DNA from 4 places in the Paenibacillus sp. FSL R7-0297 genome. Region 1 is predicted to be linked to each of the others. Evidence: riboswitches for the same ligand, from Rfam matches in the RefSeq annotation. Region 1 holds a riboswitch; each other region holds the start of a gene.

The links. A riboswitch is a leader RNA that binds a small molecule or an ion and turns the genes downstream of it on or off. The one in region 1 is predicted to bind cyclic di-AMP.
Positions count from the first base shown of each region.
Region 2: linked by a shared signal. The riboswitch ahead of MKZ24_RS01785 (hypothetical protein) and the one ahead of MKZ24_RS04520 (3D domain-containing protein) in region 1 are both predicted to bind cyclic di-AMP.
Region 3: linked by a shared signal. The riboswitch ahead of MKZ24_RS14075 (alpha/beta fold hydrolase) and the one ahead of MKZ24_RS04520 (3D domain-containing protein) in region 1 are both predicted to bind cyclic di-AMP.
Region 4: linked by a shared signal. The riboswitch ahead of MKZ24_RS29125 (hypothetical protein) and the one ahead of MKZ24_RS04520 (3D domain-containing protein) in region 1 are both predicted to bind cyclic di-AMP.

Region 1 is NZ_JBBPAQ010000001.1:1,057,132-1,064,913, reverse strand. It holds gene yabA (DNA replication initiation control protein YabA) at 1-193, shown strand, start outside; gene MKZ24_RS04545 (tRNA1(Val) (adenine(37)-N6)-methyltransferase) at 253-1,029, shown strand; gene rsmI (16S rRNA (cytidine(1402)-2'-O)-methyltransferase) at 1,026-1,931, shown strand; gene MKZ24_RS04535 (AbrB/MazE/SpoVT family DNA-binding domain-containing protein) at 2,793-3,047, opposite strand; gene MKZ24_RS04530 (HD domain-containing protein) at 3,351-4,634, shown strand; gene MKZ24_RS04525 (TatD family hydrolase) at 4,688-5,458, shown strand; cyclic di-AMP (ydaO/yuaA leader) riboswitch at 5,657-5,886, shown strand; gene MKZ24_RS04520 (3D domain-containing protein) at 6,174-7,334, shown strand; gene rnmV (ribonuclease M5) at 7,495-7,782, shown strand, end outside.
Region 2 is NZ_JBBPAQ010000001.1:424,742-432,523, reverse strand. It holds one part of gene MKZ24_RS01810 (IS630 family transposase) at 1-476, shown strand, start outside; gene MKZ24_RS01805 (tetratricopeptide repeat protein) at 660-2,195, shown strand; gene MKZ24_RS01800 (hypothetical protein) at 2,519-3,382, shown strand; gene MKZ24_RS01795 (hypothetical protein) at 3,640-3,837, shown strand; gene MKZ24_RS01790 (hypothetical protein) at 4,356-4,544, shown strand; gene MKZ24_RS01785 (hypothetical protein) at 5,047-5,490, opposite strand; cyclic di-AMP (ydaO/yuaA leader) riboswitch at 5,667-5,834, opposite strand; gene MKZ24_RS01780 (glutaredoxin family protein) at 6,534-6,776, opposite strand; gene ytxJ (bacillithiol system redox-active protein YtxJ) at 6,773-7,099, opposite strand; gene MKZ24_RS01770 (SDR family NAD(P)-dependent oxidoreductase) at 7,333-7,782, shown strand, end outside.
Region 3 is NZ_JBBPAQ010000001.1:3,221,881-3,229,662, forward strand. It holds gene MKZ24_RS14045 (Na+/H+ antiporter subunit A) at 1-510, shown strand, start outside; gene MKZ24_RS14050 (Na(+)/H(+) antiporter subunit C) at 498-830, shown strand; gene MKZ24_RS14055 (Na+/H+ antiporter subunit D) at 827-2,302, shown strand; gene MKZ24_RS14060 (Na+/H+ antiporter subunit E) at 2,308-2,790, shown strand; gene MKZ24_RS14065 (Na(+)/H(+) antiporter subunit F1) at 2,790-3,083, shown strand; gene mnhG (monovalent cation/H(+) antiporter subunit G) at 3,073-3,432, shown strand; cyclic di-AMP (ydaO/yuaA leader) riboswitch at 3,431-3,564, shown strand; gene MKZ24_RS14075 (alpha/beta fold hydrolase) at 3,553-4,371, shown strand; gene MKZ24_RS14080 (cation:proton antiporter) at 4,480-5,712, shown strand; gene MKZ24_RS14085 (arsinothricin resistance N-acetyltransferase ArsN1 family A) at 5,791-6,285, opposite strand; gene MKZ24_RS14090 (arsenite methyltransferase) at 6,308-7,114, opposite strand; gene MKZ24_RS14095 (MarR family winged helix-turn-helix transcriptional regulator) at 7,175-7,624, opposite strand; gene MKZ24_RS14100 (arsenate reductase ArsC) at 7,782-7,782, shown strand, end outside.
Region 4 is NZ_JBBPAQ010000001.1:6,697,955-6,705,736, forward strand. It holds gene MKZ24_RS29115 (MATE family efflux transporter) at 1-604, opposite strand, end outside; gene MKZ24_RS29120 (flotillin family protein) at 784-2,205, opposite strand; gene MKZ24_RS29125 (hypothetical protein) at 2,228-2,773, opposite strand; cyclic di-AMP (ydaO/yuaA leader) riboswitch at 2,931-3,119, opposite strand; gene MKZ24_RS29130 (methyl-accepting chemotaxis protein) at 3,378-4,493, opposite strand; gene MKZ24_RS29135 (FIST signal transduction protein) at 4,511-5,542, opposite strand; gene MKZ24_RS29140 (hypothetical protein) at 5,850-6,035, shown strand; gene tyrS (tyrosine--tRNA ligase) at 7,007-7,782, opposite strand, start outside.

The DNA.
Region 1 (7,782 bases):
TCTGGATAAGGCCGCGCTTTCTGCTGAGGCGGAGGCTATACTGGCTGCCGAAGGCAAAGAAGAGGTTGTCGGAGAAGGTTACGATAATCTGGCCAGACTGTACCATGAAGGTTTCCACATCTGCAATGTCTATTTCGGGCATTTGCGGACGGAAGGCGATTGTCTGTTCTGCCTTTCTTTTCTGAATAAATGAGGATATCCAGCCGTAGGAGATTTTCGCCTACGGTTTTTTTGAATTTGGAGGAATGTACAATGACCAATTCGTTTAACGATACCCCGGTGTCCTTGCATAGTGCGGAGCGGATCGATGACTTGCTAACCCATGATCTGCGGATTATCCAGAGTGACGAAGTATTCAGCTTCTCTATGGATGCTGTACTGCTGGCCCGGTTCGCCAGTATACCGCCGCGCGGAAGAGTACTTGATCTATGCACCGGTAACGGAGTTATCCCTATGCTGCTGACCACGCGCACCAAAGCTTCTATTGAAGGGATAGAAATTCAGCCCCGTCTTGCCGACATGGCCCGGCGCAGTGTAGCTTTGAACAGGCTGGAGGAGCGGGTGCTGATCCATGAAGGTGATTTGCGGGAGCTGCATAATACCGCAGGGTATGGTGTATATGATGCAATAACGGTTAATCCTCCCTATATGCCGCTTAACGGGAGCGACCTGAAGCTGAATTCACATCAGGCCATGGCCCGTCATGAAATTGGCTGTACGCTGGAGGAGGTCATTCAGGCCTGTGTCCGGCTGGTCCGCACTGGAGGCAAAGTCAGTATGGTACATAAGCCGCAGCGTCTGGTGGATATCATCAGTCTAATGCGTAAGCACCGGCTGGAACCGAAGCTGATCCGCTTTGTACATCCCCGTGCCCATCTGGAGGCGAATATGGTACTGATTGAAGCGGCGCGCGACGGGAAGCCGGAGGTGCGTTTACAACCACCTTTAATCGTATATAATGAGGACAATCAATACTGCCCGGAGATTATGGATATTTATTATGGGAACAAAGAGGATAACAGCCAATGACGATAACATGCCAAAGCAGCTTTCAAAATAACAATGACGGAGCAAAGCCCGAAGGATGCGGCTGTCTGTATCTGGTGGCTACACCGATCGGTAATCTGGAAGATATGACGTACCGCGCGGTACGCACTTTGAAGGAATGCGATATTATTGCCGCAGAGGATACGAGACAGACGCGTAAATTACTGAGCCATTTTGAAATTACACCCTCCATGCTGTTCAGTTACCATGAGCATAATAAGGCGGCAAGCGGACCTGAACTGATACGCTATATAATAGAAGGTAAAAATTTAGCCCTTGTCAGCGATGCCGGCCTGCCGGCGATTTCTGATCCTGGAGCTGATCTCGTAGCTCTTGCTGTAAGTCATCAAATTCCGGTCATTCCGATTCCCGGAGCTAACGCGGCGCTGTCAGCTTTGATTGCTTCGGGATTGCCTACCGCCAGCTTCACATTTATCGGTTTTCTGCCCAGAGAGCGCAAGGATATCCGGGCCGTTCTGGCACCTCTCCGCTCTGCTCAGGGCACACTACTCTTCTATGAGTCACCGCATCGTGTCGCTAAGACGTTGGTTCATTTGCAGGAAGCCTTTGGCAACCGCCGGGTTACACTGGCCCGTGAGCTGACCAAACGGTATGAGGAATTTCTGCGCGGTACGATTGAAGAATGCTGTGCCTGGCTGGAGGAGCATCCTCCGCTTGGTGAGTACGTAATTGTGCTTGAGGGAGAGAGCAAAGAAGAGGCGGAGCTCGCGGAGTCTTCCTGGTGGCGGGAGCTGAGTATCGAGGATCATGTTGCCCATTATGAAACCTCAGGCCTGCCGCGCAAAGACGCGATGAAAAAAGCGGCCTCAGACCGCGGATTAGCCAAGCGTGATATTTATAATGCGCTGCTGGAGCGGGAGTAAGAGTATAGAATGGATGGATAGCGTAAAATTGATGTGATTTATCAAGACTTAAACTTTGGGTAGGCCATTTCTGATCTAAAAAATTTAACCAGAGCCGTTAATGAAATAATTGTATTCAGTACACTTATATGGATATAATTATTCCTTATATTAGATATAAGTGTAGTTTGTACATTTATATTTATGGAAAAAGGATGATTTAGAGGATATGTATGGATATAATTGTATGAAATACAACTAAAACAATCAGCCGCTCACTTTGGTATTAAATAACTGTACAGAATGCAGCTATCCAATTTTTCCAAAACCGATTATCCAATATTGCACCTAAACATTTTCCAGTATCAACTGGCTGCACCAATGTTAACGCCACTCTGACAGATAGCGATTCCCGCAGGGAGAGCGGTTCCATGCTCAAATGTCACTTAAGAGCGTAACCGCACGGCCGCCGCAAGAGCGAAGCGTGCGGCGGAACTCTGCGCATGGGAGGGCCCTGAGGACGCACCTTCAGGGAGTCCGAAAAGGGCCGGTCCACCGCCTAACTTGGCTTCCTTCCGCGCCAGCTTGCACAGTTAGCCAAGCTTCCGGGTGTCCAGAGGGCCGGGGCCCTTGGGGCCCTCCCTGTAGGGAGGGTTTGGGAGGGTGAAAAGAAGTTAATGTTTATGATTTAATGTTTAGATTTAATGTTTAGATTTAATGATTATGAATTTAACGGTTAATGTTTAAATAGGGTAAAGAGGTATCCGGGGAACGTCCCCGGAAAAAGGGCAAAAAAATACCTCCCGCGCTAACGGGAGGCCAAGGAGATATAAAAAGGTTAGAATTAACAATTTGATTAGTTCCTATTATAACCTATTTGTTTTAGTTTGTCACAGGGGTAGGGATAGCAGAAATACATTCATGACAAACAATTTTACCTTTGAAATAGGTTACATTCTCAGCATTGCCGCAGAAAATACAGGCAGGCTCATATTTCTTAAGCATGATCCGCTCACCGTCCACGTAAATTTCGAGCGCATCTTTTTCTCCGATACCCAGTGTGCGGCGCAATTCAATTGGAATAACGACCCGTCCAAGCTCATCTACCTTACGTACAATTCCTGTTGATTTCATCATTACAATCGTTGCTCCTCTCAATGTTCAAAAGCGTCAATATTCGACATTGTTCACTGTTTTATGATATTTATAATACCAACCATTCCCAAAACAGTCAACCTTTTTTGAGGCGAATTTTAAGGAAACTTTAAAGGAAACATTCATACCGCCATTGATTAGGCATATATCCCAAAAAGAACCTCGAAAATATTTGTCGATTTGTAAGTTGTTAGATTGTCATAATTCGACAAAGTACGACAATATTTATTATTATAACTGTAATTTCATCCTATTTCTATGGATATTTTCAAAGGAGTTGATCTCATGAAGCAACCGTTGACAGAAGAGAAGGTATTTAAGGATCCGGTTCATAACTACATTCACGTCCAGGACACCATTATCTGGCGACTGATTAACACCAAGGAGTTCCAGCGTCTGCGGCGCATCCGCCAGCTTGGCACCTCTTATCTGACTTTCCATGGAGCAGAACACAGCCGGTTTTCCCATTCGCTTGGTGTTTATGAAATTACCCGGCGGATTATATCGCAGTTTGAAAGAAGCGGATATAAGGATTGGATGCCTGAGGAGAGTCTGCTTACCCTGTGTGCGGCACTGCTGCATGATCTGGGACATGGTCCGTTTTCCCATTCTATAGAAGAAGCTTTTGAGATGGATCATGAGGACTGGACCTGCCGGATCATTCTGGAGGATACGGAAATTACCGCTATTCTGCGTGATGTAGCTGAGGATTTCCCTAATAAAGTAGCCTCCGTGATCTCCAAAACGTATGAGCATGAAATTGTTGTCAATTTGGTGTCGGGGCCGCTGGATGCAGACCGGATGGATTACCTTTTGCGTGATGCCTATTATACAGGGGTGAATTACGGAACCATTGACATTGACCGTATTCTGCGGATGCTGCGCCCCTATGACGGCCGGGTAGTTGTTAAAGAATCCGGCATGCATGCGATTGAGGATTACCTGATGTCACGTTATCAGATGTACTGGCAGGTCTATTTCCATCCGGTAACACGCAGCTCGGAGATTATTCTGCGCCAGATTCTCCGCAGAGCCAAGGAGCTGGTGCAGGAGGATTATGGTTTCCGGTTCATGATTGAGCCGCTCAGTGATTTGTTCCGCGGGGATGTAACAGTGCAGCAGTACCTGCTGCTGGACGAGGCTTTGATGCAGACAGCCTTCATGCAGTGGACGCTGGAGAAAGATGAAATTTTAAGCGACTTGTGCAGCCGTTTTATTCATCGTAAACTGTATAAATATGTGGAGATGGAGCATCTGGATACAGAGACGATTGACGAAATCCGCCGCAGCTTTGCGGGTGCTGGACTGCGAGCGGATTATGATCTGGAAATCGATTTTCCGACAGACCTTCCTTATGATGTATTTCGTCCGGGGGATGCTTTTGACAGTAAACAGATTCTGCTTCTGGACCGTCATGATAAGCTGCGGGAGATCTCTGAGGTATCAGATATTGTACGCTCGATCAGCGGGATTCACCGAGGCAGATACCATCTCTATTTCCCGCAGGACAGGCTGCAGAAAGCCCTTCCACGGCTGCCGTCCTCCATTGCAGATATTTTTGCAAAATAACCTAAAATACTTGTAATTCTTCATAGAAATCAAGGCGGAAAGGATGTAATATAATGCAGTTATTCGACACACATACCCATCTGGATGCTCCGCAATTCGACGAGGACCGCGAGGAGGTAATCGCCCGGGCACTGGAGTCCGGAGTCAGTAAAATGATCAATATTGGCTTCAACCGGGAGACGATACCGACAACGATGGAGCTCGCAGAGAAATATGATTATATTTATGCAGCGGTGGGCTGGCATCCCCAGGATGCATTCAGTATGAAGGAGGGCGACCTCGAATGGATCGCTTCGCTTTGCAGCCATCCCAAGGTAGTGGCCATCGGCGAAATCGGACTTGACTATTATTGGGACACCTCTCCTAAGGATGTACAGCATGAGGTATTCCGCAAGCAAATCGGCCTGGCGCGTGAACTGAAGATGCCCATCTGTATCCATAACCGCGATGCCCACGAGGATGTAATCCGGATTCTGCGGGAGGAAAAAGCGGGTGAGGTTGGAGGGGTGATGCATTCGTTCTCCGGCAGCTGGGAAAGCGCCAAAATGTGTCTGGATCTCGGCTTCCATTTGTCCTTCGGGGGACCGATTACGTTTAAGAATGCCAGGGTGCCCAAAGAGGTGCTCGCCCAGACTCCGCTGGACCGGCTACTGATCGAAACGGACTCCCCATATTTGACTCCGCACCCCTTCCGCGGCAAGCGGAATGAGACCGCACACGTAAGACTTGTAGCGGAGGCAGCTGCGGCAATAAAAGGGATTGATTTACAGGAATTGGCTGAAATTACGTATGCGAACGCACTGGAACGATTTGGGATTGTCTGAAAACGGGAGAAAAAGCGGTGAAAAATGAAGTATAGCCGATATATTAAACTTTTATAGTCCAAAAACGGCTGAATATTACAATATTTTAATCATTTTTTTACGTAAACGTGGTTGAATCGTCCTTTACAACATGCATCAAAACAGGATATCATCTTTTCAGTGCAGTGAGCTGTTGTTACTGTGACAGTCACTATTTCATGGATCGTCTCGCTGAGTCTCCGTATGGAGAACGGGGGAACCAATAAATGCCCTGCCGCATGCCCGTACATAGAGTACAACACAGAATTGCCGCAGAATTTATTTGATTTCTTCACGTGGTCTTTGGGGTGAATTTGAGGGCAACCGCCGTGAGCGGGTGACCTGAGATAGGGCGTCTCTCTTATGCCCGAACCCGACAGCTAACCCCGTAAGCGCAAGTAAGAGAGGAAACCTCGTGCATAAACATTCCCGCGTATTCGACACCGGAGAAGCCACGAAAGAGTCCTCTGTGAACTCTTTTTTGGGCTTTTTTTGTTATGAATAATGCGGATGTTCCCGGCATACTGTTATACAACAGATATCCGGAGTAGCTATGCCGAGCAGGCGATCCATGAGCAGGAAACGCTGGAGCAATGCGGGCGTATCCTGTTGCAATCTCAAACCTAGTTTCGTCAGAAATGATGCAGTCACCATGATATAACTTGGACGACGGGGCTATGTAAGGAGGATGGAGAGAGTGGGCGTATTCCAACCAGAGGTATCCCATGATTCGCAATCATCCAGCAGGTCTTTCGCATTACGGCTGAAGCAAGTGAATCCTCGCGTACTTTCACTTGCAGGTGTGATATCAATTGTTATCGCACTGTTAATTCTGCTGTACGTACACGGTCAGAGCAATAAAGAAATAATTTTAGTTATAGACGGACAGGTGCAGACACTGGAAACGCGGGAAACGCTGCTCAGTGATGTGCTGGCAAAGGAACAAATTTCGCTGCAGCCGTATGATAAGCTATCTATTGGCCTTAGTGATGAAATACAAGACGGCGACCGTGTCGTAATCACCCGTGCGCAGAAGCTTTTGCTTACTGCAGACGGTGCAACCAAGACCCTATACACCACCGAGGATTCGCTCGGAGATGCCATTACCAAGCTGGGTTACAGCCTGGAGGGCAATGATAAGATTTTCCCTTCGCTTGATACCGCAGTCACACCCGACATGGAAGTCAAGATTGTCCGTATTACCAAGCAGACCGTACAGCGGACAGTAAACTTGCCTTTTAAGGTCATCAAAACCGCAGACCCCTCTCTGTATAAGGGAGACGTAAGAGTTGCACAGGCAGGCAAGCCGGGCGCGATCATCCAGCATATCGAGAAGATATATCAGGATGGGGAGCTAGTCTCCATGAATATGGTCGGCAAGGAAGTTCAGACGGTAACCAAAGACAAGGTTATTGCCGTCGGCACCAAAGCGGTTCCGAAGCCTGTTGTAGCTGCTGCAACTACATCCAAAGCAACAACAACCTCCAAATTATCCAAAGTCAGCGCGAAGAGCAACAACGTCACGAGCAAGGCAGGCGTAGATTTTGAATACAAAAAAATGATCAAAAACGTATCTATGACGGCGTATTCCTCGGAAGAACCGGGAATTGGAACACGTACCGCCTCCGGCACACGCGTAACGGAAGGCCGCACTATTGCAGTGGATCCGAATGTAATACCAATTGGCTGGTGGGTGTACATTGAGGGATTAGGGTTTCGCCGAGCAGAGGATACCGGCGGTGCCATCAAAGGCAACAAGGTGGATGTTTACTACGATTCACTAAGCCATGCCCGTAATTTCGGCCGGAAGTCGCGGACCATCTATGTGATTGGACCTGTGAAGCCGGAGCTTAACTAAGCGCCAAGTCTTTTGCAAATTAGCGGTTTATAAGATATAGTGGGGGTAGCACTTACGGAATTTAGAGAGCTACCGCTCATCACTTATACATTCTTTAGCCAAAAAGAAGAGGAGCGAATCCTCTTCTTTTTGCGTTTTAGAGTAGGGGAGTAAATTATTTATGATTAAAGAATTAATTGTCGTCGAAGGTAAAAGCGATACCGTAGCCGTTAAGCGGGCCGTAGAAGCGGATACGATTGAAACAGGCGGATCCGCAGTGGACCGTAAGGTCATTGCGAAGATTACATTAGCCATGGAGCGCAGAGGGGTTATCATCCTCACGGATCCCGATCATGCCGGAGAACGGATTCGTAAAATTGTCTCCTCCAAGGTGCCCGGATGCAAGCATGCGTTCATTCCGGAGAAGGACGCTACCCGCAAAGGGGATATAGGTGTGGAGAATGCTTCG
Region 2 (7,782 bases), 630 kb from region 1:
CCTACCAATCCCTGCAGTACAATTGGTTTCCTCGGGGGCAACAACGAAAGATTAAAACCTATGGCAAGCATGAGGGCGCGAAGCTCTTTGGAACACTGGATTATGCAACGGGTAAAGTGTTTTACCAAGAAAGCGAATCATACGATGCAAAGGCGTTCGAACACTTCTTGAACTCACTTCTCACCGAATATCCTACCGGGCAAATCGTTATGGTACTGGACAATGGTCGTATTCATAAAGCAGCTTCCATTGAACGTTTTCTACAGGATGAACAATGGCTAGAGTTTGTGTTTTTGCCCAAATATTCTCCTAATCTCAATCCCATTGAGGGACTCTGGAAATGGTTAAAAAGTGATGTCATCCACAACGTTTTTTACGATAAAACATACAAAATTCGAACCGCTGTCAGCAGTTTTATGAAACGCATAAACCAGAATCCAATGGAAGTGATTGATCGATTGTGTATAAATGTGTAATTCTTTAATTCAATTTATATAGTTAGATTTGATGGAGTTAGTTGGGAGGAAATTGAACAAGATACACTTCAATTCCCTCATTACGAGGATAGCAACGGACAGATTTTTTTAGATAGGTTATTTGAGCGTCATTTAAAGTCAATAAACCGTGAAATTGCTGCTATCAAATGGCTTGATAATCAAGTGATTAGCGAAGCGTTACTTATTAAATTAATATCAAAAATCGGTTTGAATAAACTGAAGATCCGAGATTTAATAAGTGACAATGGAATAAATGGATTAAAAGTCCATGATTTAATATATCAATGCATTTCTCTAAAAGCTAGTCATATAGATTATTCGGATTATTTTGAATCACAGTTTATTGCTTTTTTTAAAGAGCATTTAATAAAAAAAGATTACTTTTATTTTAGAACATTGCATCTTCATAAAGAAAAATTAATTAATATGACCAAAAAATATCCGGATGAGTTTGCCTTAATTTATGTTTCACTTGAACATTTAGAATTAGAAGCTCTAGTAGAAACACTTGAAAAAATCAATATTCACAAGTTTCTTGGTTCAGAATACAATTTCAATCAAGAGGATTACTTTCAAATATTAGCTTTTATTGATTGCATTGAATATATTCATAGGCTTAGAAAATGGAGAAGTACTGATGAAGGTATTAAATTTGCTGAAGAACAGTTACCTTTCCTAGAACAATTGATGGGAATTAAAGGGTTGAGTAATGAAGTTAAATATGAACTAATGCACCATAGAGGAAAGTTTTATGTTTTTGTCAAAGATACTGATAAAGCAGAGGAATATTTTCGTCAAGTAATTGAAAATGTCCCCAAACCATTTCATAGTAAATTGCAATTGTTAAAAATAACTTATACTACAAAGACTGAAGAAGCAAAAGAACATTTAATAGACATCTTTAAATCCTTTGATGAAAATCGTCAGCAGGTAAGTATATCCATTGTACTTGCGGCTTTTAATGAACTTAAAAAAACTGAGTTTAAAGAAGTTATTGACGAATATTTATTTAACGGAACTCTTTTTGAAGAAGCGATATCTATGTCTTCTATTTGGGGATTCACGCAACCGTATCAAGTTATCACTGAGATTGGCAAGACAATATCTTACCATGATCCGACAAGATTTATTAAGATTATGGAGATGATACCAGAACCTTCTGAAGAGTCATCTACTGATTATATGTTGTTTTTATCAGGCCAATTATACAAGGAGCTTGGCAAATGTTATAGGCAAGTCGAAGGTTTGAATTCTGAGAAAGGCCAAAGTGCGTTTGAATCATCAAAAATATTCTTTGAAAAAATGTTCAAAACAAATAGCTTTCAAAAGACCCAGATTTGCGAGTTGTACCAATTATTAGCGTTACCTTCACTTGCAATAAGTAAATTAGAAGAGGTACCAATTAAAGATAGAGACAATAGCTTTTGGCACCATCGATACTCTCTGTCATTATATGATCTATCTGATTTAGGTAATGCTCTATTAGAGATTAATACTGCAATTGATATAATTAAAAAATCTGAAGAACGGTTCAGAACTACTTTTCTTAATCACAAAGCTCAAGTATTAACTGCACTTGGTGATCAAACTAATGCACTAGCGATTTATCAAGAAGCGTTAAAATTCTGTACAAGTGATAAGTTTAGAAATTCAATTGAAACAGCTATAGGAAACTTATCTGGAACTCCAGAAAAATAATTAACTTCAACTTCTATGTAGATTGAACTTGAAAATATACAAAAAGGGAAAAGTGGTGTAAGGGGATTTTGGAACTGTAGGAGCGGAAGCGTCCGCCTTTGTCTGCGGATTTCCACCGCGAACAGCGGTACGAATAAAAGAAATCTGTAGATAACAGCGGCCGGAAGTCCAAACATTCTCTGGAGTCACGGCCCATCCCTAAATAGTGAAATCACAAGTTCAATCTATATAGTTGACTATTTTAACGAATTGACCAATTAGTGTTGAAATACAAAAAAATATATCGCAGTATGAGGAAATTATAGTTAAGGTCGGTGTATATAATGGAAATTAACCAAGAAATTGACTTGCATTCACCCTATGTCTATATAGACTGGAATGTAGTCAAGTATATAAAAAATCCGAGAGCAAACAAGCTAGCTTTAGATATGGAGTTCGGAGAGATTGTTCGTAAAATAAGTAAAAAAAAATATAGGCTCCCTTTTAGCCTCGCGCATATTAATGATAGAATAAACCGATTTAAACCTGAATATGAAATGGAAGTTCAAGGAGATTTGGAGTTTCTCGAGAAAATTACTGACGGTTGGGTGATTGGTTGGAGCGAAGAGTTAAGCCGCATAATACTTTCAAAGATATCACCAGTCAGATTATTTAAACAAGAAATACTTAAACAAGCAGATAACAATGAGAAGAACACTCTAAACCAATTACTCACTAATTTTTTTTCATCTGTAGATTCATACAAAAATCTACGTGATAGGGTAATGGAATTTGTTAAAGAAAGCACAGATCGGAATAATATGGAGTATAGTTACCTGCTTAAATATATGTCGCCTATTCTTGATTTATTAGATGTTTCTGATATAGAAAAATTGAAAGCAGGATGGAAGGATGCTGTTATTCAATGGTCTAAAATGAATTCAAAGGAACCGTTACCTATTGGATTGTTGCTCAGCAATGGCTACATGCTGCTAGACTTTCACCCTTTGTTTAAAGAAGGCATTACTGAAAAAAATACATTAGATAACATTCTTCGAGATGAGAATCATGCATTCTGGGGTATGGGTGCAGAATATTTTATTTCTGAAGATAAAAAAACATTGAAAAAAATTAAGTTCTTATATGATGCATTTGAAATTAAAACAAAGGTTTTATCTATGAGCCAATTCGTCGCAGTTTTTAGTTAGTGGATTGAAAATGAATTAAGATGTCTAACATATTGATTTAATGGTGTAAGATGCTTATTTTAAGCATAGAATAATGCCTTCTGAATAAATCTGATTTATACATGATAAAAACACGCCTTATCTGATTTCAAGTTGTCGATAGTCTGATTTGGGTATTAAAAAAGCATCCTTTTCGGCGTCTTTTTGTCCGATCTATAATGGCTGCTCACAGTCCAAAGATAAACAAAGTACTACTTACCTTTTGGGGAGTGTTTAGAATGGATAAAAAGAAACAGGAATTCGTGATGATGGTATTCTCGGGTCTGATGCTCATTATGCTAAGTCTGATAACCCCGTCTAACGGATCTGAAGTGCGTATATATTTTAAGGGATTCATGACAGGGGGCGGGATCATCGTATTGGCGCTGGCCGTCTCGATGTTCCTTAAGAATAAGGGATTTAAGAGCATGAAATAATTTGTGGATATAGGCAAGGCTGCTTGCTTTCGCTCAGGAGCTGATCTCGTCGCTGGGCGGAATCCTCAAGCTGAATGTAACGATTATGGTCTCCGGTCAGGCCGGAGCACTCAGCCAAGTGCCCGAACTGCTGGAGCAGGCAAGGCAGGCGATGCGGTACCGGAATCTATCCGAGGCGCATCAGGTCTCGTTTGTTTTTCTATGAAGCTTGTTTCCCAAAACTCCGTCATAGCCCGGTCTCCTTTAATTTCACTAAATAGTTATTACAGACATATTATATCCACGATAAAACTGATTTGCAATGTTATTGTTAATCCTCGTATCTAAACAGATAGACTTATGTGAAGCGGGGGATAGGATGTTATTAATTAGTTGCATGTAAGTGATTTAGCGAATCAACCGGATTGGGCTTATGAATAATGCTGTTCTATAGAGTGATCACAACCCCCCCCAAACTGGTTAAAACCCCGCAGATAGTGTACCTTAGTAATATTAGTAATTAGGAGTGGTGATTTTTCGTGAAAAAAAGTAGACAAACCCCCGTGCTGGTCGCGGTCTCCATCCTGCTGATCATTATCAGCAGTCTGATCCCGTCGGACAAATCAACCTGGCTGGGAGCACTGCAGACCATCTTGCTGGGCGTCGGGCTGCTCGGATGCTGCATGGCTTTTTGGCGGTTCGCTAAGGGCGGCAAGGGCAAGCGCTGATTTCTGGAATGGAGCAGACAGCATAGGCAAGAACAGGGTATGGGTTGGTTAGTGAATTCAATACAAGTGTTAGTGTTTTAAGCGCTGGCACGAGAGCAAATAGAGAGCCGTGGCGGAAGCTGCGGCTTTTCGTTATTGTCAGGCAAATGTACATTGCCAAAGGCGTGCATGTGTATAAGTTGGGAGCTTCAGTGAGCGTAACCTGGAGCCTTAAGGGAATGAGAACTTATTAGCTTGCCGTCAGCGGAATTCTCCCATACGTAGTGCTACGCGGACTGAGAGGACCTTATTTTGTGAAAAAGCCTGCTTTTTTGCTCGTTGCGGACTCAGGAGCGCTTATATTGTTCGATGGAGCTCAAAATGAGGCGAAACGGGTTAGTTAAGGTCCTCTGAGTCCGCATGGATCGCTGAATGGCCTGACCGGACGAAATAACGGATCTACAGTCCGCATAGATCGCAGCAGCCTGCCTGAGTCTATTGGTGCAGGCCCCAGCAGCTTTCCCTATCCCGCCGACGGACGCGGGACAGCTGGCCGCGCAGCAGCCATATGTTCGCGAATCTCTCTGAGCTGCGCTTTCAGCTCAGGAACGCTTCGCTGCAGGATGAGGCTGATCTCGGGCAGCGGCAGCTGGATGCCGTACCATAAGGCGCTGGCAATCTGATCCTCCCAGGTGAGCAAGGCAGAAGAGCAGCGGCCGCGGTCTTGAGCAACCAGCGAGCATTGCCGGATGCATTCCCTGTAGGCGGCAAGGGAGAAGTCCGATTGGATGCTACCCTTTAGCCAAGGCTCAAAGAGTGCCGCGAATGTGGCAGTTGTGGCTTGATCGGCGCGGGTGCCCTTCTCCAGCAGAAGACAGCTAAGTGCATATACGGTTCCGCTGTATTGCTCAATATAGCCGGTGAATCCGGCAGCGGCAGCTGCCTTGGTCGATAATGGGTCTGGCATGTGGACACGTTCCTTCCTGAATGTGGGCGATTTTATTGTTTGGATATATAGCTGATTGGTTTGCCGAAATGCTGATCCGCCGGAATAAGTGCGCAAAAAACCGCAGACAGAGGAGGACCTCTGCTGCGGTTTTGTTACAGGCGTAAGAAGCCTGGGGCAAAATCGTGGCGGATCAAGATCTCTCTCTTTACGCTTACGGGGTTAGCTGTCGGATTCGGACGGTGAGAGTCGCCCTACCTTTTGAGACTGCGCAATTGAAGTCTCCTTCGGATTCACCCCAAGTAGGCCTGCGGCCTGATGGTTCCCCCGTTTTCCGCTTGGCGGAAATTCAGCGTGCATTCACATTATCGCTGTTAACTTTCAACACGAATCATACCCTTTTAGGATTGTCTTTGTAAAAATGGAAAAGAGTGCTTCTGCGCCGGATTTGCAATAAATTGCTGCTTCGCAAGGAATATTGGAGACTAAAACCATATATGTGGCCGGTTATCATCCGTTTATCTCGCTCAATCGCCGTTTTTTATTTTTGGGAGGCAGTGGCAGGGGAACTCCGGAAATATTAATGCGTTAGACGGAAATACCGTCGATAATGGATTTTTGAAAAATGGTGTATTAGTGAGTAATCGGGAGATAACGGGAGATAAATGTTATTGTATGCGTTACCCGTCAGGCAAATAGATTCGTGATTGTGTTATTAGGGTAATTATGGCGGTTTACAAATTGTCCCTGAATTAGAGTCTGATTTTACGAAAATGCTTCCGTTCTAGCCCTGCAAACGATACATCCCGGAGGGCCTAATTCCCGCTTTCCGAATGCTTGACTTGGACCATACTCCAGGGATTATCATTTGATTCTGTAAGGGCAGACTGTCAATAAAGAGGCGCTGGATCTGCTGGAACCGTCATCGGTGGATGCCTTCGCCCGGCGGTGTGGAAACGGAGTGAAGCTATGACGGAGTTTTTTCCCGGCAGAATAATTTTGAACCCTAAAAAGGTGCCGGCCCTGCTGGGAGGGCGGCACCCTTTTGCATACGGGTAAGCTTATTAACGACCAGCTGCTTCAATAAGCTCCTGAAGCTCAGGAAGATTGAAGCCCTTGACAGCCCGGTCTCCGGATACGGTGACTGGAACACCCATGAAGCCCAGCTTCTCGACTTCTTCCTGATAGACAGTACTGGTCATCACATCTCTGACTTCGAAGGGAATGCCCTTGCTCTCAAGCAGCTGCTTCACCTGATTGCAGTCGCTGCAGCCGGATGTGGAATAGATGATTACGTTCTGGCTCATTGCTCCACAGCTTCCTTGATGGCGCCACGGGTGATTTTCCAGTGGGAAGTGTTCCAGCGGACCTCACCATCCTCCAGCAGGAAAATCTGCGGCGATTCATGCTTAATCCCGAAATCCTCGGCAATCTGATTGGAAACCGGACGGTCTTCGATAACATGTACAATGGCGGCAGGCGTGTCGGAATTCTGTGTATAGGCCTGGAACTCCTCATTTGCTTTGGCGCTGATCGGGCAGGTGGTGCTGTGCTTGAAGAGCAATTTTTTGCCGGGTTGCCCTACGTATTGTTGCAGTTCATCCAGTGTATGGATTTGTTGAATAGACATCAGAGGATCACCTTTCTGGAATAGAATTTTGAAAGCATCTTGTCAACAATTGTGTTGTTAACAACTATTATTCTTGATTGTAACATAGTTCAAAATTAAAGCAAAAGAATGTTCAGCAGGCTTATCCCCCCCTCCCTTGGGGGATGTTGTTAAAGGCTAAATGCCATGCTAATGTGTGAGAGATGCAGTAACGCTCTGCGCATAAATAAGCAGGTATGAGGGGTGTGCAATTCATGAAAAGGGTCGCTTTTGTTACCGGTGCTGACCGCGGGCTCGGGTTTTACATGGTACGCTTTCTTCTGGAGAATAAGTACACAGTTTTTGCTGGCCAGTATTTAGCAGAATCGGAGGCTTTGGGAGTTTTGCAAGCGCAATACCAGGACATGCTGATGCTGGTCCCTCTTGATATCGGCAGCGCAGAGAGTGTGAAGGAAGCAGCACGGAGTATTGCCGGCAGTACGGGCCATATCGATATTATTATCAACAATGCCGGTATTATCCACCGCGCAGACAAAGCAACAATACTCGTGGATATGGATGATGAGGCCATGGCGCAGCTCTATAATGTGAACACACTCGGTGCGCTCAGAGTGAGCAATGCGCTCATGGGATTGCTGCTGCAGAGCAAACAGCGTCTGATTATTAACATCTCCTCAGAGGCCGGCAGTATCAGCCGGAATAAA
Region 3 (7,782 bases), 2.2 Mb from region 1:
ATTTATGGTCTGATTCATTTGAGAATGGAGGAGGAGTTGCCGCCGCTCCAGCCCGCCAAGAAGGGGACGTTACCGCTGCGCAGCAATGACGTGATTCTGCAGACGATGTCTAAGGGGATTGTCCTCATTATTCTGATATTCTCCCTGTATTTGTTCTTTGCCGGACATAATCATCCGGGTGGAGGTTTTATTGGGGCATTGATGACTTCTGCTGCGCTGATCCTCATTTCAATCGCATTTGGAATGGATCAGGTACGCAAGGTGCTCCCTGTGAATTACCGGCTGCTTACAGCTTCCGGACTCCTGCTGGCGATTCTAACAGCGTCAGGCTCATTCCTGTTTGATGCTCCTTTTCTAAGTCATGCTTTCGGCCATTTTCATCTGCCTGTGCTTGGTGATACGGAGCTGGCGACTGCCGTCCTGTTTGACCTTGGCGTATACCTGGCTGTAGTCGGCGTGACGATGAACATCATTTTATCGATCGGAGGGGAAAAGAAATGGAACTCCTAATGGCGGTGGCGGTCGGCATTCTCTTCACGATCGGTGTATACCTGATTCTGTCCAAAAGCCTGCTGCGCATTGTGCTGGGAACCTCCCTGCTGACGCATGGTGTCCATCTGCTGCTGCTCACAATGGCCGGGCTCAAAAAGGGTGCAGCCCCTGTACTGGGCAAAGCGGATACTTATGTTGATCCGCTGCCGCAGGCACTGATTCTAACCTCCATAGTAATCAGCTTTGGGGTTACCGCCTTCTACTTCGTACTCGCGTATCGGTCTTATCAGACGCTGGGTACTGATGAAATGGACAGCATTAAGGAGGACAACGAATGAGCAATCTATTGGTACTTCCGATTCTCATTCCGCTGACTACGGCTGTCATCCTGATTTTTTTCAAAGAGAAGATCCGGCTTCAGCGCGTGATTAGTGCGCTCAGCGGTTTGCTGAACATTCTGGTTGCGGCGCTGCTGGTTTCACGTGTCCACTCTGAGGGCATACAGACCCTGCAGATGGGGGGCTGGGCTCCTCCGTATGGCATTGTATTTGTAGGTGATATGTTTGCAGTACTGCTGGTTATGATGGCTTCGATCGTCAGTTTTGCGATTCTGTTGTATTCTTTCGGCAGCATTGGAGAGAAGCGGGAGCGGTTCTATTACTATACGTTCTTTCAGTTTTTGCTGGTCGGGGTATACGGCTCGTTTCTTACCGGGGATATTTTCAACCTGTTTGTCTTCTTTGAGGTTATGCTGATTTCTTCCTATGCGCTCATCTCACTCGGAGGGACCAAACTTCAGCTAAGAGAAACGTCGAAATATCTGCTCATTAATATCGTATCCTCGACACTGTTTGTAGCAGCGGTAGCTTATCTCTATGCAGCAGTAGGAACACTCAACATGGCACACCTGTCCCAGCGTATCGCTGAAGCGGGACAAGGCGGTGTGCTTAATGTGATTGCTGTTTTGTTCCTGATTGTATTTTCCCTAAAGGCAGGGCTGTTCCTGTTCTTCTGGCTTCCAGGGTCATACAGTGCGCCTCCGCCGGCTGTCAGAGCATTATTCGGTGCTCTACTGACCAAAGTTGGACTCTATGCAATCATCCGCACCTTCACGCTGCTGTTTGTTAACGATCCCGGCTTCACCCATGCCTGGATCGCCTGGATGGCTGCTGCTACCATGATCCTCGGTAGCCTGGGGGCAGTCGCGTATAAGGATATCCCGCGGATTCTGAATTATAACGTCATTATCAGCGTTGGGTTTGTAGCCTTTGGACTTGCTGTTGGGACAGCAGATTCATTGAATGGGGCGGTCTTCTATCTGCTGCACGATATGCTGGCCAAGGGACTCATGTTTATTCTAGGCGGGATAATTATATCCGCAGCTGGAACTGACCGGCTAGGCAGTATGGGCGGGATGATTAAAAAGTATCCGTTCATCGGCTGGATGTTCTTTACTCTTGCGCTTGCCCTGACAGGTATTCCGCCGCTGAGCGGGTTTGCCGGCAAAATCCTGATCATCCGCGGAGCTCTGGCTGAGGGAATGCTGACGTTGTCCTTAATTGGACTAGGATCGAGCTTACTGGTGCTGTATTCCCTGATGAAGGTGTTCAGGCTGGCATTCTGGGGAAATGAACCTGTGAAAGAGCTGCCTAAAGTGAGCTTGAAGGCTGCATCGGCTGTTGCCGCCGGACTCCTGCTGCTTGTGATTGCAATGGGGGTTGGTGCCGAGTCCGTGTATACTTATGTATCGCAGGCTGGAGAGGTATTGGCTTCACCTGCGCTATACATTGAAGCCATAATGAAGGAGTAGAGAAGATGGCCCTACAATTCCTGTTAAATCTGTTGATTGCCTTTCTGTGGATGGCGATAAATAACAATGGCTCTGGTTCAAGCTTCATCGTAGGCTATGTGCTCGGTATTATATTATTGCTGATTTTGACGAAATCCCTGGCCCGGACCCGGCCATTCTATCTCATACGTATATGGGCTATACTGAAGCTTCTGCTGATCTTTGCCCGTGAACTTACGGTCTCGAATTTCGTGGTCATCGGCCATATCATCCGTCCGAAGCTGGCTATACGTCCCGGCATCTTTGCTTATGAGACTGCCTTGACCTCGGCTTGGGAGGTTACGCTGTTATCGTGCCTGATCTGTCTGACACCGGGAACCCTGACCCTTGATGTTTCGAAGGATGGCAAGACGCTGTACATTCATGCTATTGATATTAAAGATGCAGAGCTGTTGGTCACGCAGATTAGAGGCACTTTCGAACAGGCAATTATGGAGGTGACCCGGTAATGATCCAAGTTATACTAACTGTGGCCATGATCATTCTGGCGCTGGCGATGCTGGCATGCCTGTTCCGTCTCCTGAAAGGGCCAACCCGTTCAGACAGGGTTACCGCACTCGATACGATAGGCATTCATATACTCGCTATGATCACCGTTTTCTGTATGCTGCTGGATACCCAGGATTTTCTAGAAGTCATTCTGGTTATCGGTATTCTTACGTTTATTGGAACAACGGCACTGGCCAGATATATTGAACGGGGAGCCGTTATAGAAGATGGAGGGAACCCGAATGACAGGTGAACTGATTAGCTCCATTATTGTGGTAATTGGTGCAGTCTTCTGCGGTTTAAGTGCCTTCGGCTTAGTCCGGCTGCCTGATGTGTACCTGCGTTCACATGCGGCTACCAAAAGTGCAACCTTCGGGGTACTGTGCTTGCTGACAGGAGGCTTCCTGTACTTTTGGTTTAAAGACGGAACGGTTAATGTCAAGCTGCTGCTGGCGATTGTTTTTGTATTCATCACTTCACCGGTGGCAGGCCATTTAAATGGCCGGGCAGCCTACCGTTCCGGAGTCCCCTTGTGGAAGGGGAGCATACAGGATGATCTGAAGGTCCTGGGGGAAGAAAGTCAGGAAACGTCTGCAAAATAATACTTAATCGCTGAATTCCTTATAGGAAGCGGGGGAACCAGGTTATATGGGGTGAATCTCGGATAAACGAGTAGGGCTACTTTCAGGGCCCGAATCCGGCAGCTAACCCCGCAAGCGTTCATGAGAGGATGCATTGGTTATGCCGCAACGTCGCTGTATTACGAGATGTCGGGCAGCGGTCTGCCCATTGTTTTTATTCATGATTATTCGACCTCCCATCATCTGTTTGACCCGCAAGCGGATTATTTCAGCAAGCGTGCGAAAGTGGTCGTATTCGATTTAAGAGGGAACGGACAATCGGGGAAAATGGATGTGGAGATTAGCCGGATCGTAGACACACAATGTGAAGATTTGAAGCTGTTGTTGGACGCTTTGGCTGTAGAGAGGGCTGTTATCGTAGCTTGTTCCAGTGGTGCTGTGCTCGCCCAGAAATTCGCCTATCTGTACCCTGAGCGGGTGATTAATATGGTATTGGTGGACAGCTATTTCCAGGGAGAATACACAGCTAGAGGCGGGAAAGTGAAAGGAATCTTCGAGGTCTGCGCATGGGCCGCCCATTATCTTCCTGCCGAAATGTTTATCCGTTCTTTACGCATCACCTACAATAAATGGCTCTCAGCTTATCATATTCTCAGGAAAGAGCTTGTGCATGAACGGACCACTGAATTAATTATGCAGCGGCTGGCACTTAGACAAACGGACAGCTACGGATTCGCGTTACGGCTGCAGGTTCCTGTTCTTGTTGTATCCGGGAATCAGAATGAATGGGCATTGGAGCAGGTGAAAAGAACAGCCGGCAAGTATCCGTCTGCCCGCCTGGCGATCCTTGAAGACGCCATGTACCCGAGTCACCTGTGTCAACCCCAGCTCTTCAACCGTATATTGCTGGATTATCTTAGGGAACAGCATAGTTTTCAGCGGGCGGCGGCCGGCAAGTAGGAGGGAGATAGATGATTATTGCCAGCTGATTTGCTAATAATAGAATAGATGTGGATACTGATTCGCTGAAGAAATCTTTCCTCTAAAAAACAATATATGGGGTGTTATATGAATCAGTTTGATGATGTATTTATTCAGATATTAATTCTGCTTGCCATATCCATGGGAGTCATTGCAGTTGCCAAAAAAATGAATCAGCCCTATTCCATCGCGCTTGTAGTGGTGGGGCTGCTGCTGGGGTTTGTGCATATTCCTATTTTGGTGGAAGCAGAGGCTTTCATCACCCAGTCGCATGTCTTTCAGGCGATCATCATCTCATTATTCTTACCGATTCTCTTGGGGGATGCCACCTTAAAGCTTCCTTTCTCCCATCTTCGGGAGCAACATAAGCCGGTGCTGGCTTTGGCTTTTGGAGGAACCTTGTTGTCATTTCTCATCATCGGCTTGGCTGTGTATTGGGGGCTGGGCCTTCCGCTTATTGTTTCCTTCACCTTTGCTGCGCTGATGAGTGCGACAGACCCCATTAGTGTGATTTCGATTTTTAAATCTTTGGGTGTCCCGAAGAATATTGTTACTATTATAGAAGGAGAATCTCTTTTTAATGATGGGATTGCTGTAGTGCTGTTTCAAATCTCTTCGGTGTACCTGCTGTCTTATATGGAAATGGGCTGGGTAGGGGTTGGCAGCGGAATTCTGCTGTTCCTAAAATTTTCTTTAGGCGGTATCCTTATCGGAGCGATAATGGGATATTTGTTCTCGCAATTAATTCGTCTTTATGATGATTTCCCGTTGGAGATCGGATTCTCCATGCTGCTGTTTTTTGGAAGCTATTTTATCGCGGAGCACTTTCATGTATCCGGAGTTATTGCTGTCGCGGTAAGCGGGCTGATCTTTGGAAATTACGGTTCGCGGATAGGTATGTCAGAGACCACGAAGGTAAATATCAATTCATTTTGGGATGTCATCACCCTGGTGGCTAACTCATTGATCTTCCTGATGATTGGACTTGAGATTAGAAATATTGATTTTACCGATAAATGGCTGCTTATTGTCGCTTCGATTCTTATCGTACTGGCAGGACGGACCATTGCGTTGTATGCCAGTCTCAGGTTTCTGAAGAATTTTCCGGCCTCCTGGAAGATTGTTTTGAATTGGGGCGGATTAAAGGGAAGTCTCTCCATTGCACTCGCATTGAGTCTGCCGGCATCATTTGAAGGCAGGGAGAATATCCTGGTCTTAACCTTCAGTATTGTCTTGTTCTCCCTGCTGGTTCAAGGGTTGACCATCAAGCCGCTGGTAAAGAAACTGGATTTGACCCAGGATAATGTAATGGAGAAGTGAAAAATGCTCATATCTATTATGTTTCTGCCATTGGCGTGATCGATAAGTTGGTTATTAAACACCGGGAGAACGGTACAATTAAAGCAGTTTCTCCATAATCATCACGTCAATAAACTCTCCATTCAGAATCCCCTGCTTCTCAAATACACCAACCTGCCGATAACCCGTTTTCTTGTATAGCCCTTGACCGCTTTGGTTGAACGGAAAAGTAAAGAGAACAATTTTATAAAAGCTGTTTTCCTTGGCTATCTTGTGTAAGGACTCTAAGAGAAAACTACCCACACCCTGCCCACGAAAGCTGCGGTCAATGTAAACGGAGAGGTCAGCGACTCCATGATAGGCACAGCGGTGCGAATAAGGATTTAGGGAGGCCCAGCCAATGACTTCACCCTCTAGTTCAGCGACCACAACACTAAAGCGGCCTTGGTGATCGTTGAACCATGCCTTCATATAGGAGGAGTCTTTCGTCTCCGTTTCGAGCGTAGCGATCCGGTCCTCGATCCCCTGGTTGTAGATACGAAGGATGCTTTCCGTATCCTTTGAAGTGGCCTGACGAACAGTTAATGTAGTGATCATATGAACAGCCTCCAAATGCTTACTTTCTCGCTTTAATTACAGCAGATACAATGAATTGGTCAACGTTCGCACCGGGAACCCAATCTTTGATGAATGCTCTGGATTCATCTTTGGGCTCAATGCTAATCTCAGAGAAGCCGCTTTCCCGAAGCATCTGCTCTACATCAGCGATGGAAGAGGCTCCGGAGATACAACCAGAATATAGTTCGCCCAGGTCATTTTTGATCTCAGGGGGAAGCTCAGCTGTAGTTACAATATCAGAGATCGCCAGACGCCCGCCAGGCTGAAGGGCACGATAGGCCTCACGGAATACTTGCTGTTTGTCTGGTGAGAGGTTAATCACGCAGTTAGAGATAATCACGTTTATTGAATTGTCAGCGACGGGGAGATGTTCAATTTCGCCCAATCTGAATTCCGTGTTGTTGAATTTTCCTTTAATGGCATTATCTCTTGCACGGCTGATCATTTCAGGTGTCATATCCACACCGATAACATGGCCTTGCTCACCTACCTGCCGGGAAGCGAGGAAACAATCGAATCCACCACCGCTCCCAAGGTCCAGAACATGTTCACCCGCCTGCAGTTCAGCAATAGCCTGAGGGTTACCGCATCCAAGGCCTAAATTTGCGCCTTCAGGAGCTGCAGACAGATCCTCGCTGGAATAACCCAGCTTAGCGGATATGGCATCAAAATCAGATGGGGAGTCACAGCAACTGCTGTCAGCAGGTCCGCAGCAGGAAGAGGCAGCTTCGACCTTTTTTACAGCGATTGTCTGATAGCGCGCCCGTACATTCTGGCGGATCTGGTCATTAGTAAGTTTGTTCATGATTAAACACTCCTTGTATAGTGGAATAACTTGCAAATTGCAAATATAAGACTAGAGAAATCACCCTTTTACAGGTGCGCAGCAATTGCTGGATTTCCCCATGGCTTCATTGAAAAGCTTAATGGATCGTAGTAATGTTTCTACTTCAAATTCGCTCATGTGTGAGAAGGCTTCATTCAGGTATTCATTCATTTGTTGATCAATCGTTGTAGCCACCATTTTCCCTTCGGGAGTAAGCGACAGGTTATAGACTCTTCGATCCGCAGGGTCAGGTGTCTTCTTAACTAAATTCATTTTCACCAAAGACTGGACTTGTCTGCTAAAGGTAGTAATATCTGTCCCGAGTGTTTCGGCGACCTGTTGCATGGAGGGATTGTGGCTTCGATCAATTTCATACAATAGATGGCTTTGGGTCGCAGAGAGATCACATCCGCCTACGCTGCAGCAATCCTTATTGAGTAGTCCCAAACGCCTGCTCATGATTTGGAGTAATTCTCGTGGAGTTTCCATTGTTTTCACCTCATGTATTAGTTATAACTCAGATACTTGCAAATTGCAAGTTAAATATCATCTGATTGGAAGTTTTACATTACGGAAACAAAAAGAATGACTTGAATATAAACATTCAATTATATAATGAACTATAAATAGAAAGGGGCCTGAGAAAA
Region 4 (7,782 bases), 5.6 Mb from region 1:
TATGCAGCAGGTTAATGAAGACTACGTTCAGGAGTACGTATAACAGATTCATGATCAGCGACAGCATCAGCGAAGCCCGCGTCCTGCCGACGCCACGCAGCGCACCGCACACAGCCTGAACCACCGCGATCCCCAGATAAGAAATACTGCTGCCGATCATGTAGATCCGGGCATTATCCAGCACATCGGCGGAAGCTGTTCCGAACAGCAGGTTCAGTATCGGCGTGTGGAAGCCCATAAGCAGAATTCCGATTCCCACGGCGATCAGCGATACCGAGGTGACCGAACCCGCCGTAGCCTGGGATACCATCCGGTCGTTGCCGCTGCCTTTGTACTGCGCAACGACCACTGTCCCGCCGGTAGCAATGGCAACGAACACGTTGATCAGGAAAATATTCAGTGAATCTACCATATTCACCGCACTGACCGCCGCCATGCCGGATGAGCTGATCATCGCAGTGTTTACCAGATTTAGCCCGATGATGAAAGCCTGGTCAATCAGGATCGGAATAAATAAAGCTATAATTTGCCGGTAATCCATCCCTTCCCCGGAAAGATACTTCTCCAGCCATTTTTTGGCCGGCAGTCGAGCCTGAAGCTGCATAAACATATCACATTCTTTTCTGTAGAATAATTGCGGGCAGACTGTACATTCCTTCCAGTTTACTACAAATCTAACTTCACGTCTGTAACCAGTGAGAGAAACCCGGAATACAAAAAAGCAATAAATCCGCAATTCTCCATTAACGAAAGAACGGCGGCTTTATTGCTGCTGTATATGAATTACTGCTCTTTATCCCGGCCAAGCAGTCCGCTGAGCGCTTCGGTCACATTCATACCGGTAAGCGTCTGGGTCAACTCAGGAACCTGGGCCATTATTTTGGCAATATCGCCGGTAATTTTGTTCACGCCTGAGGTAGCTCCATCCTGGGAAATCACTGTAATCTTATCCACCTTGGCGAGCGGGGAAGCAATTTTCTCAGCCAGCTCCGGCAGTATTTTCAGGAATTCCACGGTAAGCGCAGCTTGTGTGAACTGTTTGTACGCTTCGGCTTTCTTCTCCAGGGCTCCCGCTTCCGCCGCTCCGGCCAGCTGGACAATCTCCGCATTCGCTCTCCCTTTCGCCAGCTCAGCTTCTGCCGTGGCCAGTCCGCGCTTGGTGGTTGTCGCTGCCTCGGCTTCCGCCTCAAGAATCTGCCGCTGCTTGGCGGCTTCGGCTCTCATGATCGTAGCCTGGTTCTCCGCCTGGGCAGGCTTGATCACCGTTGCCTCCAGCTCCCGCTGTCTCAGCTCGACTTCGATTTCCCTGACTGTCCGGTTGGCCTCCGCTTCCATCTGCGTGATTTTGACCTGTTCGGTAACGAGCGATTGCTTAATTTTGTTCTGCTGCAATTCATACGCAAGATCCGCCTGAGCCTTCTTCACTTCTGTCTCCAGCTTGAAATCCGCCTGCTTAATGTTCAGTTCCTTCTCGTACAGGGACTCCTTCGCGCGGGCGGCGGTTCCCGCTTCAATGGTGGCCTGATGTGCATTGGCTTTGGCAATGGAGGATTCCTTCTCCGCCTCGGCCTGCTTGATCTGAATATCGCGTTCCGCTTCCGCCTTGGCAATGCTGGCATCGCGGCGGATGCGCTCAATTTCCGGAACCCCCATATTGTCGATGTACCCTTTGTCATCCGTAATTTTTTTGATGGTGAAGCTGACGACCTCAAGCCCCATCTTGTCGAGGTCCTCCGAGCAGGTCTCCCTCATCTTGCTGTTGATTTCATCAGGCGTCTTGAGGATGGATTCCACCGTCAATTGCCCGATTAAGCCGCGCAGGTGGCCCTCCACCGAATGCAGGATAATTGTCTCGCGGTCTTCTTCGGGCCGGTCGATGAACTGCTCACTGGCCGTCAGAATAGCGGTGGGATCGCTTTTGATTTTTATCTGGGCGACCGCCTCCAGGTTGAGCTTGATGCCCTGCCGGGAGAACATCGCCTGCGCTGGAATGACATCGAAGCTCATCAGCATCATCGAGATGGTCTTATTGTTCTGGAAGCCCGGGATGACGAACGTCCCGCCGCCCTGCACCACTCTTTTACCGCCGAGACCGTATACAATCATCGCCTGATTGGGCGGGACTTTTTTATAAGCGGTCACGATACTGAACAAAGCCAGCAGAATAACAACAACAATGCCCGAGATTAAATAAAGAATAACCATTTGGTCCGACACTCCCCGTCATTTATAATTCTCCGAATTCCCTCTCGAAGAGGGTTACTTCCGCCATTCCCTTATCCACCTTCAAAATAATCACCCTGTCGCCCTTCACGAGCTGCTGGCCGATTGCTGCCCGCACTCCAATGGAGCGCATCGTTCCGTGCAGCACATATTTCATTTCCCCGGCTGCCCCATCCGCTGCAGGTACACTGACGTATCCAAGCTGCCCTGCCTGCTCATAATCCAATTCATTCATGCTGCTGTCATACCGGGTCATCACCCGGGCCAGCACTGCATACATCAGACACCCTGTCAGCAAGGCTATCATGGTGCAGATCAGCACTACTGCAAGCACGCTCATTCCGCTGAAGCGGCTAAGCATATAACCAGCGCCGCCCCAGACTGTGACAAACACCATCAGCGGGAGTATAGGCACAAAGCCCGGCCCCCCGGCGTCACCGCCCCCCGCATGCAGATGACCCGCCAGGCCATGCCCATGAAGTCCGCCGCTGAGGAGCAGGAGCAGTCCGACCCAGAAGCACACGATAAATGTAGTTAAGATAACGATCACCTCCTTAGGCAGTTCTGATCACAATATAAATAAACTTTTCCCGTTGTTATATGAATTATCCGTCTTAATTCAGACCGTCTCCCCCTGCTGCCTGCACAGCAAAAAGACCACAGCAGCAGCAGGGCTCTCCGTGGTCGGTTAATCGATCATGGCGCTCATCCTCTCTCTTCGAGGCTTACGGGGTTAGCTGACGGATTCGGGCAGCGAGATTGCCCTACCTTGCCGGAGCACCGTTATACAGCATGCAGCAAGGATTCACCCCAGGTGTGCGGCCGCTATCTGAGCCTAAGCCGTAATCACCGTTGGTTCCCCCGTTCCCATTACTGGAATTCAGCCATTTGAGAACAGTTAAATTTCATTCGGTTGTTGATTTGAATCTTACGCCTGCAGCCATTTAATGTAAAACGCTGCGGTTGACAAAAGAAGCCAAAAATGCCGTTCCTGCACGAATGAAGGCGTATACTTTGCTTTCGCTCTTAAGCGGCCGATGATTTACTCCTTTTTGCTCCGTTTCTCTGGAGCAGTGCTGTTACATAGCAAAGAGGCTGACCACCTGCATTCCCTCTGCCGGGTGTAGTCTTTTTTATCGGATACTCGCTTCTGCTTATACGCCAGTCTTCTGTGCTTCATCCAGCTGCTGCAGCTGCTCTATCTGATGCAAATGATTAAGCAGCTGCTGATAGTGGTCGGCTTTTTGCTGGACGGTAAGCACCATCTTCTGGAACTGCCCTGCATCCTGTCCCGATTTCTCCAGAATACGCAGCAGATCGCCATTGATCTGCTCCACATCCTCCATGCTGCTCTCCTGCGATTCCTGAATCTTCTCCAGATGCTGGAATACCTCTTCCTCCGCTTCCACGATCTCGTTCATGTATACCGTGGACTGGCTGATCTTCGCATTCGTCTCTGTCATCGCCGTTGTCCCGTCACCGGACTTGCTGTGAAGCTGCTCCATCACCTGGGTCATCCCCGAAAGGGAGCCCATGATCTCCTTCACATGACTGCGCGTGCTGTCGGCCAGCTTGCGGATTTCTGTGGCAACCACCGAGAAGCCCCGTCCGTGCTCTCCGGCCCGCGCCGCCTCGATCGCTGCATTCAGCGACAACAGATTCGTCTGCTCAGCAATATCCGTAATGATCTTTGCCAGCTGCTCGATGCTCCGGAAATGCCCCCGCAGGTCCTCATTCAAGCTGACAAATTCAGTAAATACCGCCGAAGCCTTCTGCATTTCCGCCGAGATCTGGATATTGGCCTCTTTGGCGAATTCAATTTTATTGGAGGAAAAAGAGAGGCTGCCATACATTTCATTGATGAGATCTTCGGTCTGTCCGCTGTTGGTCTTCAGATGCTCCAGAAGCTGCTGGGTCCCGCAGATCTGGCTGATCAGCTCACCGCTGCCCGCCCGTAAAGCCGCAAACTCCTCTACCAGCTGGGCCTCTTCCTTAAGAATCTCGTCAGTTTCGCGGCGGATCTGTCCGGCCAGGGTATAGGCGTGCATCCCATAGGATTCAGTGGCTGAAGCGTCGTTAGCGGCAGCTGTCCTGCCAGTATTCTCTGGAGGCTCAGTAGCATTAGCCGCTGCTCCAGCTGTCTTTAGCGTCCCGGCTGATTGTCCGGAGCTGTCCGTTTTTTCAAGAACGGCTAATGTATTATGACTTTGAACAGCTCCGGCAGAGATGCTTTTGCCCCATGAAGTGCGTAATCTGGTTATCCACTGCATAATCAATCTACTCTCCCTTATTCAACCAGCAGCAGAATCATGGTCTGGTTGGCATGCTTTTTATAATATTGCTCTCCGTAGCTGATGAAACCTGTAGTGTTGCCGCAGAATCCGAGCATAGTCCTGTCAAAATCCGCCCACAGACCGTCCCGGATGAAGAGCTGGTCCCGCAGCGTACAGTTAATGTTAAGCACAAAGGAAGGCTTGTACGGGCTCCCGCCCAGCGTCTCCCCCAGCACAGCAAGCGGATCTGCTGCACTCAGCACCTCTACATAAGTACTAGACATAACCTGGCTGTAAAATGTGACAGAGCCATCCGGATTAATGGTCATCGGTGAGGCGATGATCAGATCGTCTTCGTATCTTTTGCCCAGCGGGCTGCTCAGGAAATGCTCTGCCAGCTCCGCCTCCGGGACACCAAGCACGCGCGCGTATTCTTCCGCAGCAGGACGTCCGTTGAAGGAATACACCGTTCTGCCGAACACATCGGCTTCTGTCACCAGCAGCGTTGTCCCGGTGGGAACATAAATATTTTCTTTAACCAGTGCAGTACGACCCGGCATATTGAAGAAAATCCCCAGGTTCTGCACCCGGCGGCTTCCTATGTAAATATAAGTCTCTCCATGCTCATCATCCGCTGCACTTCCCCCAATAATCTTGAACTCCGGGGCAATGAAAAATAGCGAGGAGAGGATCGTCTCCTCCATCGCGCCTGTACCGTCACATAGCAGCAGCAGAAAGGCATTAGAGTTGCCTTGTACTTTGTGATATGAGGCACTTAGCACATTGCCTCTAAGCACGGGCGGATGCAGGATCTCCACAATATCGGCTATCCCTGATTCGTATTCGAACCCAGTGACTACGCCGCTGCGGTAGCCCTGCGGGGTATATTCGCCTTTGGTTGAGCACAATACCGCCCGGGAGGGTGCATGCCGGGACAATTCGCTGACTGCCGCAGCGGAAGCGAACAGCACCAAGCCTCTGCTGCTATCCAGTTGTTCCAGATGCCGCTTGGCTTCGCCCAATGTGTTAAAAGATAAAGCTTTCATTATGTATATCAACCTTCCTCCGCGGGAGTTCCCCCTGCAAACGTTACTGAAAAATTAAGCTTTAATTTTCAATACTTCTTATGGTAAAACCAGAACCGGGCCTACTGTCTGTGAATAATGTCGCAATCCCCTCGCCAAAGCCTTATTTCGGGCGCAAAAATACGGCTGTCACGGGTGACTAAGGTTGAGCGGCTTACAGAAAGGCTGTATCATGAACATACTGTAGATGCGATGGATGCGATGGATACGATGGATACGATGCTCAGAGCCGGGCATCACATTAATAACAGAAAGGAAGTGTGAGGCCATGACTTATTCACAGCGTTCCAGTCACCCTGCTGCCGCATCGGACTACACCTATCTGGAATACCAGATCGAATTAGCTGCAGAAGAATTGGCTGTGGCAGTAAAGGCGCAAGACGAAGCGCGGGCAAAGGCCATCCGCGAGCAGATTGCCAAACTCGAAGACGAGCTGGCGCTGCTTGAGGATTAAGCCGGATTACACCTGATTAAGCCGATTAGTGTAGTACCCTCACTTCTCGATTCGATTCTATCTCTAACAATAGATCATGTGATAATGATTATCAATGACAAAAAGATGTAGATTCCAGCAGCGCCGCAGGAGCCAACTGTTTTCTCAAGCACCGATATTCATTCGGTGCAGGGCCGGGCTTCCGGCTGCTGTGGGGAATATGAGGCTGTGCTGGTATGTGCTGGGTGTGTGCTGGGTGTGTGCTGGGTGTGTGCTGAGCGTTCTGCCCGGCAGCGAATGAGTTTTTTGAGCAAAGATTAAGCTTTACTGCCCGTCCAGGCAGAAATGTTGTACGTATTACAACTCTGCCCCCCTAGTTTCCACGGAGTTTGAGGGGATTGTTGTATGAAATACAACAATTGTCAGGATAATCCGCTTGAAAGAGGGTAAATGCTGTATTTCATACAACAATTAACAATTATATACGGATATAGGAGAATCCCCCCACAAGAGTGGGGCTTGTGCTCGCTGACTACCACGCTGACTACTGGTTACCTCCTCCTTACCACGCTGAACACTGATTACTTCGCACCACGCTGACTACTGTTCACTTCGCTCACTACCACGCTGACCACACATCAACTCACTCACTACCACACTACTGGTTACCTCATCCTTACCTCGCTGACCACTGATCACCTCGCTCACCAGCACATTCACTTCCTTGCGACTACTGATCACCTCGCTCACTACCACACTCACTTCCTTGCGACTACTGATCACCTAGCCCACCACCACACTCACTTCCTTGCGACTATTGATTACCTCCTCACAGCCACGCTGACCACTTAGGTACTTTGCAGGCACCCCAAAACAATAAATCACCTTATAAAAAAGAGGTTATCCCCGTCATTGCTGACACAGCGGGATAGCCTCTTATGGTTTATCTGTTTACCTTTTTACCTATGGACTTCCCAACCAGAAGCTATAGCTTAGCCCAACTTCACCAGGCTGTAGTTCTTCTTGCCTTTGCGGACGATGATGAACTTGCCGCCGATGGCCTGCTCCGCCGTAATCTCCGTCTCCAGCTCATTGACGCGCTCCCCGTTAATGGAGATTGCACCCTTGGTAATATCCTCACGCGCCTGGCGTTTGGACGGTTCAATCCCCAGCTCCACCAGCCAGTCCACGATGTTCTTCGATTCCTTATCTGCGGTGAAGGTCGGCATCTCCTTGAAGCCTTCTTCGATTTCATCGGCGGTCAGCGAGCGGATATCGCCGCTGAACAGCGCAGCGCTGATGCGTTTAGCCTGCTCCAGCAGCTCTTCGCTGTGGACGAAGCGGGTCATCTCTTCGGCCAGTGTTTTTTGTGCCTCGCGTTTATGCGGCTCCGTCGCCACCTTCTCAGCAAGCGCCTCAATTTCCTCCTTGCTCAGGAAGGTGAAGTATTTCAGGTATTTCACCACATCGCGGTCATCGGTGTTCGCCCAGAACTGGTAGAACTCGTAAGGTGTGGTCTGCTTCGGATCCAGCCAGATGGCGCCGCCGGCGGATTTGCCGAACTTGGTACCGTCTGCCTTGAGCATAAGCGGGATGGTCAGGCCGAAGGCTTTGGCTTCGTTGCCTTCTTTCTTACGGATCAGATCCAGGCCGCTGGTGATATTGCCCCACTGGTCCGAACCGCCGATCTGCAGCTGCACATCCTCATGCTGGTATAGATGCAGGTAATCCATGGACTGCAGGATCTGGTAGGAGAACTCGGTGAACG